Regions from separate parts of the Streptomyces mabaensis genome, predicted to be linked through region 3. Evidence: predicted binding sites of a transcription regulator. Region 3 holds the regulator's gene; each other region holds the start of a gene.
The links. The regulator HrcA, encoded in region 3, represses chaperone genes, less so after heat shock. The targets are predictions, from matches to a motif close to TTNGCACTCNGNNNNNCNGAGTGCNAA.
Positions count from the first base shown of each region.

Region 1: the regulator HrcA is predicted to act here: its motif matches at 1,069-1,095, upstream of groL (chaperonin GroEL).
Region 2: the regulator HrcA is predicted to act here: its motif matches at 1,602-1,628, upstream of groES (co-chaperone GroES).

Region 1 covers NZ_JBSOPZ010000019.1:136,410-139,680, forward strand. The annotation lists gene thrC (threonine synthase) at 1-38, shown strand, start outside; gene ACWV17_RS19065 (MoaD/ThiS family protein) at 68-343, shown strand; gene ACWV17_RS19070 (cold-shock protein) at 746-949, shown strand; gene groL (chaperonin GroEL) at 1,255-2,877, shown strand; gene ACWV17_RS19080 (Uma2 family endonuclease) at 3,003-3,271, opposite strand, start outside.
Region 2 covers NZ_JBSOPZ010000016.1:160,207-163,477, reverse strand. The annotation lists gene ACWV17_RS16930 (polysaccharide deacetylase family protein) at 1-590, shown strand, start outside; gene ACWV17_RS16925 (polysaccharide deacetylase family protein) at 587-1,477, shown strand; gene groES (co-chaperone GroES) at 1,774-2,082, shown strand; gene groL (chaperonin GroEL) at 2,178-3,271, shown strand, end outside.
Region 3 covers NZ_JBSOPZ010000026.1:29,479-32,749, reverse strand. The annotation lists gene ACWV17_RS22700 (DUF3097 domain-containing protein) at 1-290, opposite strand, end outside; gene ACWV17_RS22695 (MBL fold metallo-hydrolase) at 318-1,073, opposite strand; gene hrcA (heat-inducible transcriptional repressor HrcA) at 1,293-2,309, shown strand; gene dnaJ (molecular chaperone DnaJ) at 2,310-3,271, shown strand, end outside.

The DNA of each region.
Region 1 (3,271 bases), on a different contig from region 3:
CGAGCCTGGACGCGTTCCGCGCCGCCGGCCTGGCCTGACCACCAACCATCCCGGAAGGCAGCACCGCATGAGCGTCAACGTCCGTATCCCGACCATCCTCCGCACCTACACGGGCGGTAAGGCCGAGGTCCCGGCGGAGGGCGCGACCCTCGCCGAGGTCATCGAGTCCCTGGAGAAGAACCACCCGGGCATTGCCGCGCGCGTGCTGGACGACCAGGGCAAGCTGCGCCGCTTCGTGAACGTGTACGTCAACGACGACGACGTCCGCTTCGAGGGCGGCCTCGCGACGGCGACCCCCGAGGGTGCCGGCGTGTCGATCATTCCGGCCGTCGCCGGCGGCTGATCGCGGCTGATCGCGGCCGGCCGACCGCACCGCAGAGTTACCTCCATTGCCCCCTCCGCGATAGAAGCGGAGGGGGCAATTCTGCATGGTTGAGCGGGGTACAGTTGGGGAAGTCCCGGGCGCTGTTCATGCCACGTGCATATGAGAACGCGTCAAGGTGAGGTCAAAGAGTCCGAGGTTCTTGCGGCATAGGTTCCCCTATGTCCGGCCCGACTTGCCCTGGAATCCGGGGAATTCATCGCATTTATGCGTTCAGTCATGCCCAGAATTCTCGTCGGATTGACCTGTTGCAGACAGCGCATGTGCAGATACATTCAGCCGCGGTCGACGCGTTACGGCGAGGTCAGACCCGGGTCCGCGAAGTGCGGGTCTGTGCAAGGGCCAGTAATAGGGGAGTTAGGCATGGCTCAGGGCACCGTCAAGTGGTTCAACGCGGAGAAGGGGTACGGCTTCATCGCGGTCGACGGTGGTGCGGATGTTTTCGTCCACTACAGCGCGATCCAGATGGACGGCTACCGCACCCTGGAAGAAGGTCAGCGAGTCGAGTTCGAGATCTCGCAGGGCCAGAAGGGTCCGCAGGCGGACATGGTCAAGCTCGCCGTCTGATCTCGGCGCGATCGGCCACCGACGCAACTCACGCCGAGGGGCCCGTATCCCACCAGGGATACGGGCCCCTCGTGCGTCCGGGACGCGCCCCAGGGCGCGCCTCCGGACTGTGAGAGTCGCTTGCACTCTCCTGGGTCGAGTGCTAATCATTGCGTTAGCACTCTCCGAGTGAGAGTGACAAGAAGGACCGGGTCGGTGAGGCCCGCAGGCCCGGCGGGGCAAGGATCCGCCAGGCAGGCTGGCCGTCCGTCGCGGGCGCCACGCGGTCCGGAGCAATCCACCCCAGTCCGGGAGGACCACTTCACATGGCCAAGATCATCGCGTTCGACGAGGAGGCACGGCGCGGTCTCGAGCGCGGGATGAACCAGCTCGCCGACGCCGTCAAGGTCACCCTTGGCCCCAAGGGCCGCAACGTCGTCCTCGAGAAGAAGTGGGGCGCCCCCACGATCACCAACGATGGTGTTTCCATCGCCAAGGAGATCGAGCTCGAGGACCCGTACGAGAAGATCGGCGCCGAGCTGGTCAAGGAAGTCGCCAAGAAGACGGACGACGTCGCCGGTGACGGTACGACCACCGCGACCGTCCTCGCCCAGGCGCTCGTCCGCGAGGGCCTGCGCAACGTCGCCGCCGGCGCCAACCCGATGGCCCTCAAGCGCGGCATCGAGAAGGCCGTCGAGGCCGTCTCCGGTGCGCTGCTGGAGCAGGCCAAGGACGTGGAGACCAAGGAGCAGATCGCTTCGACCGCCTCCATCTCCGCCGCCGACACCCAGATCGGCGAGCTCATCGCCGAGGCGATGGACAAGGTCGGCAAGGAAGGCGTCATCACCGTCGAGGAGTCCCAGACCTTCGGTCTGGAGCTTGAGCTCACCGAGGGTATGCGCTTCGACAAGGGCTACATCTCGGCGTACTTCGCCACCGACATGGAGCGTATGGAGGCGTCGCTCGACGACCCGTACATCCTGATCGTCAACTCGAAGATCGGCTCGGTCAAGGACCTGCTGCCGCTCCTCGAGAAGGTCATGCAGTCCGGCAAGCCGCTGCTGATCATCGCCGAGGACGTCGAGGGCGAGGCCCTGTCGACCCTGGTCGTCAACAAGATCCGTGGCACCTTCAAGTCCGTGGCCGTCAAGGCCCCTGGCTTCGGTGACCGCCGCAAGGCGATGCTCAACGACATCGCCATCCTCACCGGTGGCACGGTCATCTCCGAGGAGGTCGGTCTCAAGCTCGAGAACGCCGGCCTGGAGCTGCTCGGCCGCGCCCGCAAGGTCGTCATCACCAAGGACGAGACGACGATCGTCGACGGTGCCGGTGAGAGCGACCAGGTTGCCGGTCGCGTCAACCAGATCCGCGCCGAGATCGAGAACTCCGACTCGGACTACGACCGCGAGAAGCTCCAGGAGCGCCTCGCGAAGCTGGCCGGCGGCGTGGCCGTCATCAAGGCCGGTGCCGCGACCGAGGTCGAGCTCAAGGAGCGCAAGCACCGCATCGAGGACGCGGTGCGCAACGCCAAGGCCGCCGTCGAGGAGGGCATCGTCGCCGGTGGTGGCGTGGCCCTGCTCCAGGCTTCCGCGGTGTTCGAGAAGCTCGAGCTCGAGGGCGACGAGGCGACCGGCGCCAACGCCGTGCGTCTGGCCCTGGAGGCCCCGCTCAAGCAGATCGCCGTCAACGGTGGTCTCGAGGGTGGCGTCGTCGTGGAGAAGGTCCGCAACCTCACGGTCGGCCACGGCCTGAACGCCGCGACCGGCGAGTACGTCGACATGATCGCCGAGGGCATCATCGACCCGGCGAAGGTCACGCGCTCCGCGCTGCAGAACGCGGCCTCCATCGCCGCGCTCTTCCTCACCACCGAGGCCGTCATCGCCGACAAGCCCGAGAAGGCCGGTGCCCCCGCGGGCGGCGGCATGCCGGGCGGTGACATGGACTTCTGATCGACCTGACGGTTGATCACCGGTCCTGAGCACGAACGCAGGGGCGGCACCCTCCTCCCAGGGGGTGCCGCCCCTGTGGCGTCACGAGGCTGGACGGCCGGGGCTGGCCCTCTCATCGAGCGCGCTCAGCGGGTGTAGTCCTTGAGCTTCTCGGTGTCGAGGGGGATGCCGACGGGGTCGGGGAGCGTGACCGTGGCGCCGTACGTGTACGACGGGTGCTGCTGGTACTTTCCGCCCTTCGGCTCGCTGAAGACGGTCAGAGTGTCTTCGTCGCGGTCGATGAGGAGATAGACGGGGATTCCGGCTGCGGCGTATCCGTCGCGCTTCTCGTTGCGGTCGCGGCGGTCGGTGTCGGGGTCGTGGGAGGTGACCTCCACGGCCATGAGTACGCCGT
Region 2 (3,271 bases), on a different contig from region 3:
GCCTGCCGCCCGTGTTCACCACCGTCCCGACCAAGGAGAAGATCGTCTTCCTGACGATCGACGACGGCGCGGAGAAGGACCCCGAGCTGATCAGGATGATGCGCGAACTGCGCATCCCGTACAGCGCGTTCCTCAGCGACTACCTGGTCCGCGACAACTACCCGTACTTCGAGAAGATGCAGGACCTCGGCGTCGCACTGAACAACCACACCCTCAACCACCTCTACCTGCCCGGCCTTTCCTACCGGGCGCAGCGCGCGGAGATCTGTGGCCTGCAGGACGTCATCGAGAAGCGGTTCGGCAAGCGGCCGGAGCTGTTCCGCCCGCCGTACGGCAACTACAACGCCAACACCCTGCGCGCCGCCGAGTCCTGCGGTATCAAGGCGGTTCCGCTGTGGGCCGCCGAAGCGTTCCCGGACCGGATGGAGTGGCGCGAGTGGGACCGCGACCTGCACCCCGGTGACATCATCCTCACGCATTTCAGGGGGCAGGAGGACTGGGGCGGAAGCATGCCTGACATGATCCGGCGGGTGATGAAGACGATCACGGACAAGGGGTACGCCGTGGCCAGGCTGGAGGACTACCTGTGATACGCGTGCACCGGCTGCTGGCCGGAACGCTGGCAGCCGGCGTGCTCGCGCTCGCCGCGTGCTCGCAGCCCGGGGAGCCGGTCGAGCGGCAGGGGCACAAGGCCACCGAGGGGCAGCGGGAACCGGCCGCCACGCCGGGGACGCAGGGAGAGGCCACGCCGGGAGCGGCCGGGGCGGGCAAGGGCGTGAAGCGGCCGTCGGTTGCGCCCGGCCCGCACACCCGCTGGGGGCTGAAGGCGCCGCTCGCCTTCGCCCCGAAGCCGGCCCACAAGCCCGTACTGCCGGCGGCGGGGCCGGGACTGCCCTCGGTGGTGGACCGGATCCCGACCGACGAGAAGGTCGTCTTCCTCACCTTCGACGACGGCGCGGAACGCGACCCCGAGTTCCTGCGGATGGCCGCGGACCTGAAGCTGCCGATCAGCATGTTCCTCACGGACAGCGTGGCCTCGGGCGGGTACGACCACTTCGAGCGGCTGCGGGACCTCGGCGGCACGGTGCAGAACCACACCCTCACCCACCCGAACCTGCGCACGTTTCCGTACGCGAAACAGCGGGCGGAGATCTGCGGCCAGCAGGACCGGCTCGCGGCCCGTTTCGGGACGAAACCGCACCTGTTCCGGCCGCCGTTCGGCAACTACAACGACGACACCCTGCGGGCGGCCGCCGACTGCGGGGTCAGGTCGGTCGTGCTGTGGCGGGTCTCGATGCAGATACACGATCTGCGGTACGCGGACGGCGACCGGCTGCGGCCCGGCGACATCGTGCTCGCGCACTTCCGTGGTCCCGGTGAACTCAAGGGCTCGACCATCACGCAGATGACGACGGCGATGCTGCGCCGGATCCAGGAGCAGGGCTTCCGGATCGGCCTTCTCGAGGACTACCTCTGAGCGTGTCCCGGACGCGCGGCCGGGAGCGGGGACGGCGGCTCGTACGTCAGTGCGGGTACTCAGCAGTTGAGGGGATCCGGCAGCGGTCCCGGCGGGGCTCCACGGGGGATTCGGCGCGGCCACGTTGGCACTCCGCTTGACCGAGTGCTAACCGCCGCATAGTCTCGGCTCTGGCACTCGCCACCGGGGAGTGCCAACACAGCGACGGGCAGGTCCGGCACCCGCGACGACGGATCGACCTGGTCGCCACCTCAGACAGTTAACCCCGTGAGATCTCCGAAGGGGGAGGTCGGATCGTGACGACCGCCAGCTCCAAGGTTGCCATCAAGCCGCTCGAGGACCGCATTGTGGTCCAGCCGCTCGACGCCGAGCAGACCACGGCCTCTGGCCTGGTCATTCCGGACACTGCCAAGGAGAAGCCCCAGGAGGGCGTCGTCCTGGCCGTGGGCCCGGGCCGCTTCGAGGACGGCAACCGTCTTCCGCTCGACGTATCCGTCGGCGACGTCGTGCTTTACAGCAAGTACGGCGGCACCGAGGTGAAGTACAACGGCGAGGAGTACCTCGTCCTCTCGGCTCGCGACGTTCTCGCGATCGTCGAGAAGTAATCCCAGCCGAAGTTTTCTGATCTGCGCCCCGTGCTCCCGCTCTTCAATGGCCGGGCGCCGGGGCGCAGTTCATTTGAGAGGACACAGAAGCTCCCATGGCGAAGATCCTGAAGTTCGACGAGGACGCCCGTCGCGCCCTTGAGCGCGGCGTCAACAAGCTTGCCGACACGGTGAAGGTGACGATCGGCCCCAAGGGCCGCAACGTCGTCATCGACAAGAAGTTCGGCGCCCCCACCATCACCAACGACGGTGTGACCATCGCCCGCGAGGTCGAGCTCGACGACCCGTACGAGAACCTGGGCGCCCAGCTCGTGAAGGAGGTGGCGACCAAGACCAACGACATCGCGGGTGACGGCACCACCACCGCCACCGTGCTGGCCCAGGCGCTGGTCCGCGAAGGCCTGCGCAACGTCGCTGCCGGCGCCTCCCCGGCCTCGCTGAAGAAGGGCATCGACGCCGCCGTCAAGGCCGTGTCCGACGACCTCCTCGCGACCGCCCGTCCGATCGAGGACAAGACCGACATCGCCGCCGTGGCCGCGCTCTCCGCGCAGGACCAGCAGGTCGGCGAGCTCATCGCCGAGGCGATGGACAAGGTCGGCAAGGACGGTGTCATCACCGTCGAGGAGTCCAACACCTTCGGCCTGGAGCTCGACTTCACCGAGGGCATGGCCTTCGACAAGGGCTACCTGTCGCCGTACATGGTGACCGACCAGGAGCGTATGGAGGCCGTCCTCGACGACCCGTACATCCTGATCCACCAGGGCAAGATCTCCTCGATCCAGGACATGCTCCCGCTGCTCGAGAAGGTCATCCAGGCCGGCTCCTCCAAGCCGCTGCTGATCATCGCCGAGGACGTCGAGGGCGAGGCCCTGTCGACCCTGGTCGTCAACAAGATCCGCGGCACGTTCAACGCCGTCGCGGTCAAGGCCCCCGGCTTCGGCGACCGCCGTAAGGCGATGCTCGGCGACATGGCCACCCTCACCGGTGCCACCGTCATTGCCGAGGAGGTCGGCCTCAAGCTCGACCAGGCCGGTCTGGACGTGCTGGGCTCCGCCCGCCGTGTGACCGTCACCAAGGACGACACGACGGTCGTCGACGGTGGTGGCAACCACGAGGACGTCGTCGGCCGGATCAACCAGATCAAGGCCGAGATCGAGTCCACGGACTCCGACTGGGACCGCGAGAAGCT
Region 3 (3,271 bases):
CGGGCGGGCCGACGCGTTCCGGGGGCGGCGGCCGACGGGCGTACCAGTGTGACCGTCCGGCCCTCCAGCAGGAAGCCGCCGGGCTCCATCGGGAACACCCGCTCCTTGCCGAAGCGGTCCTCCAGCGTGACCGTCGGTCCCTGCGCGGTCTTCTCGCACCGGATCACCGCCCCGCAGAAGCCCGTCGTCACCTCCTCGACCACCAGGCCGGTCTCGGCCGGAACCTCGGGGGCGGGGGCGGTCTTCTTCCACGGCGGGGTCAGGTCGGGCCCGTACTGTCGGCTGCGCATCCGACAGACAGTAGAAGAAGAGGATGGTCAGCGCGGCGACACGCCGAAACGCGCCGCCAGCACGTCCCGCTGGCCCCGCACGAAACGGGCATCCACCACCGAACCGTGCCCCGGTACGTAGAGCGCGTCCTCGCCGCCCAGGTCCAGCAGCCGGTCCAGCGCGGCCGGCCACTGTGACGGCACGGCGTCCGGGCCCGCCTGCGGCTCACCCGACTCCTCCACCAGGTCGCCGCAGAACACGATCTCCGGCGAGCCGGGGGTGTCCGCGGTGCCGGGAGTGCCCGGCACCAGCACCGCCAGGTCGTGGCCGCTGTGGCCGGGGCCGACGTTCGCGAGCAGCACCTGCACGCCGCCCAGGTCGAGCGTCCACTCGCCGCACACCGAGTGCTGCGGCCGCACCAGCAGATCGGCCGCCTCGACGGCCTCGGCGCGCGGCAGACCCTCCCGTACCGCCGTGGCGCAGATCTCCTCGCGCCCGGCGGCGGACAGTACGTGGTCCAGGCCGACCGCGCCGTACACCTCCACCCCGGCGAACGCGGCGGCCCCCAGCACATGATCGAAATGGGGGTGCGTGAGTGCGAGGTGCGTCACCCTGCGGCCGAACAGCCGCTGCGCCTGCGTACGCAGTTCCGCACCCTCGCGCAGGGACGAACCCGCGTCCACCATGAGGACCGCGTCGTCCCCCGCCACCAGGCCGATCGTGCAGTCCCACACCGGCATCCGGCGCCGTCCGACCCCCGCCGCGAGCCGGTCCCAGCCCAGCTCTTCCCAACTGACGTCCATACCGCGACGCTAGTCCAACGGCCCCCACCCGCGCCTGCTGAGCAGGGGCGTCGCACGGTAGCGTGACGGGCCGCCCTTGCTAGCCGTGCGTCCATCCGCCGTACACTGGCCGGGGGATTGCTGGCACTCGAACGCAGCGAGTGCCAGGGCGAGTGCCAGGGCCAATGCCCAGGCCAGTGCCAAGCCCGGGACCGACGACCACAGCTGGAGGTGTGCGCGATGCTCAGCGAACGCAGACTCGAGGTGCTGCGCGCCATCGTCCAGGACTACGTGGGCACCGAGGAGCCCGTCGGCTCCAAGGCGCTCACCGAGCGGCACGCCCTCGGCGTCTCGCCGGCCACCGTGCGCAACGACATGGCGGTACTGGAGGACGAGGGCTACATCGCGCAGCCCCACACCAGTGCCGGACGCATTCCGACCGACAAGGGCTACCGGCTCTTCGTCGACAAGCTGGCGGGGGTCAAGCCCCTCTCCTCGCCCGAGCGGCGGGCGATCCAGAACTTCCTGGACGGGGCCGTCGACCTCGACGACGTGGTCGGCCGGACCGTGCGGCTGCTGGCCCAGCTGACCCGGCAGGTCGCCGTCGTCCAGTACCCCTCGCTGACCCGCTCGACGGTGCGGCACGTGGAACTGCTGGCGCTGGCCCCGGCGCGGCTGATGCTGGTCCTGATCACCGACACCGGACGGGTCGAGCAGCGCATGGTCGACTGCCACGCGCCGTTCGGTGAGACGTCGCTGGCCGATCTGCGGGCCCGGCTCAACAGCCGGGTGGTGGGCCGCCGCTTCGCGGACGTGCCGCAGCTGGTGCAGGACCTCCCGGACTCCTTCGAGCAGGAGGACCGCGGCACGGTGTCGACCGTGCTCGCCACGCTCCTGGAAACCCTCGTCGAGGAGACGGAGGAGCGGCTGATGATCGGCGGCACCGCCAATCTCACCCGCTTCGGGCACGATTTTCCCCTGACGATCCGGCCGGTGCTGGAAGCGCTCGAGGAGCAGGTCGTGCTGCTCAAGCTGCTCGGCGAGGCCAAGGACTCGGGAATGACCGTACGCATCGGGCATGAGAATGCCCATGAAGGGCTGACGTCCACATCGGTCGTCGCCGTCGGCTACGGTTCGGGCGACGAGGCAGTCGCCAAACTCGGCGTGGTCGGACCGACCCGCATGGACTACCCCGGAACGATGGGAGCGGTACGCGCAGTGGCACGTTACGTCGGACAGATCCTCGCGGAGTCGTAAGTGGCCACGGACTACTACGCCGTACTCGGCGTCCGCCGAGACGCTTCGCAGGACGAGATCAAGAAGGCGTTCCGGCGGCTCGCGCGCGAGCTGCATCCGGACGTGAACCCTGATCCCAAGACGCAGGAGCGTTTCAAGGAGATCAACGCCGCCTACGAGGTGCTGTCGGACCCGCAGAAGAAGCAGGTCTACGACCTCGGCGGCGACCCGCTGTCCGCGGCCGGCGGCGGAGGCGCGGGCGGCTTCGGGGCCGGTGGCTTCGGCAACTTCTCCGACATCATGGACGCCTTCTTCGGTACGGCGTCCCAGCGCGGCCCGCGGTCCCGTACCCGGCGCGGCCAGGACGCGATGATCCGGCTGGAGGTTGAGCTGGACGAGGCGGCCTTCGGTACGACCAAGGACATCCAGGTCGACACGGCGGTCGTCTGTACGACCTGCTCGGGCGAGGGCGCGGCCCCCGGCACCTCCGCGCAGACCTGCGACATGTGCCGTGGCCGCGGCGAGGTCTCCCAGGTCACCCGGTCCTTCCTGGGTCAGGTCATGACCTCGCGGCCGTGCCCGCAGTGCCAGGGCTTCGGTACGGTCGTGCCGACCCCGTGCCCCGAGTGCGCCGGCGACGGGCGCGTCCGCTCCCGCCGTACGCTCACGGTCAAGATCCCGGCCGGTGTCGACAACGGCACCCGGATCCAGCTCGCGGGCGAGGGCGAGGTCGGCCCCGGCGGTGGCCCCGCCGGTGACCTGTACGTGGAGATCCACGAGCTGCCGCACTCGGTCTTCCAGCGGCGCGGCGACGACCTGCACTGCACGGTGACGATCCCGATGACGGCGGCGGCGCTGGGCACGAAATGCCCGCTGGAGACGCTGGACGGGCTGGAGGAGATCGACATCCGGCCGGGTACGCAGTCCGGCCAGTCGATCCCGCTGCACCAGCGCGGCGTCACGCATCTGCGCGGCGGCGGGCG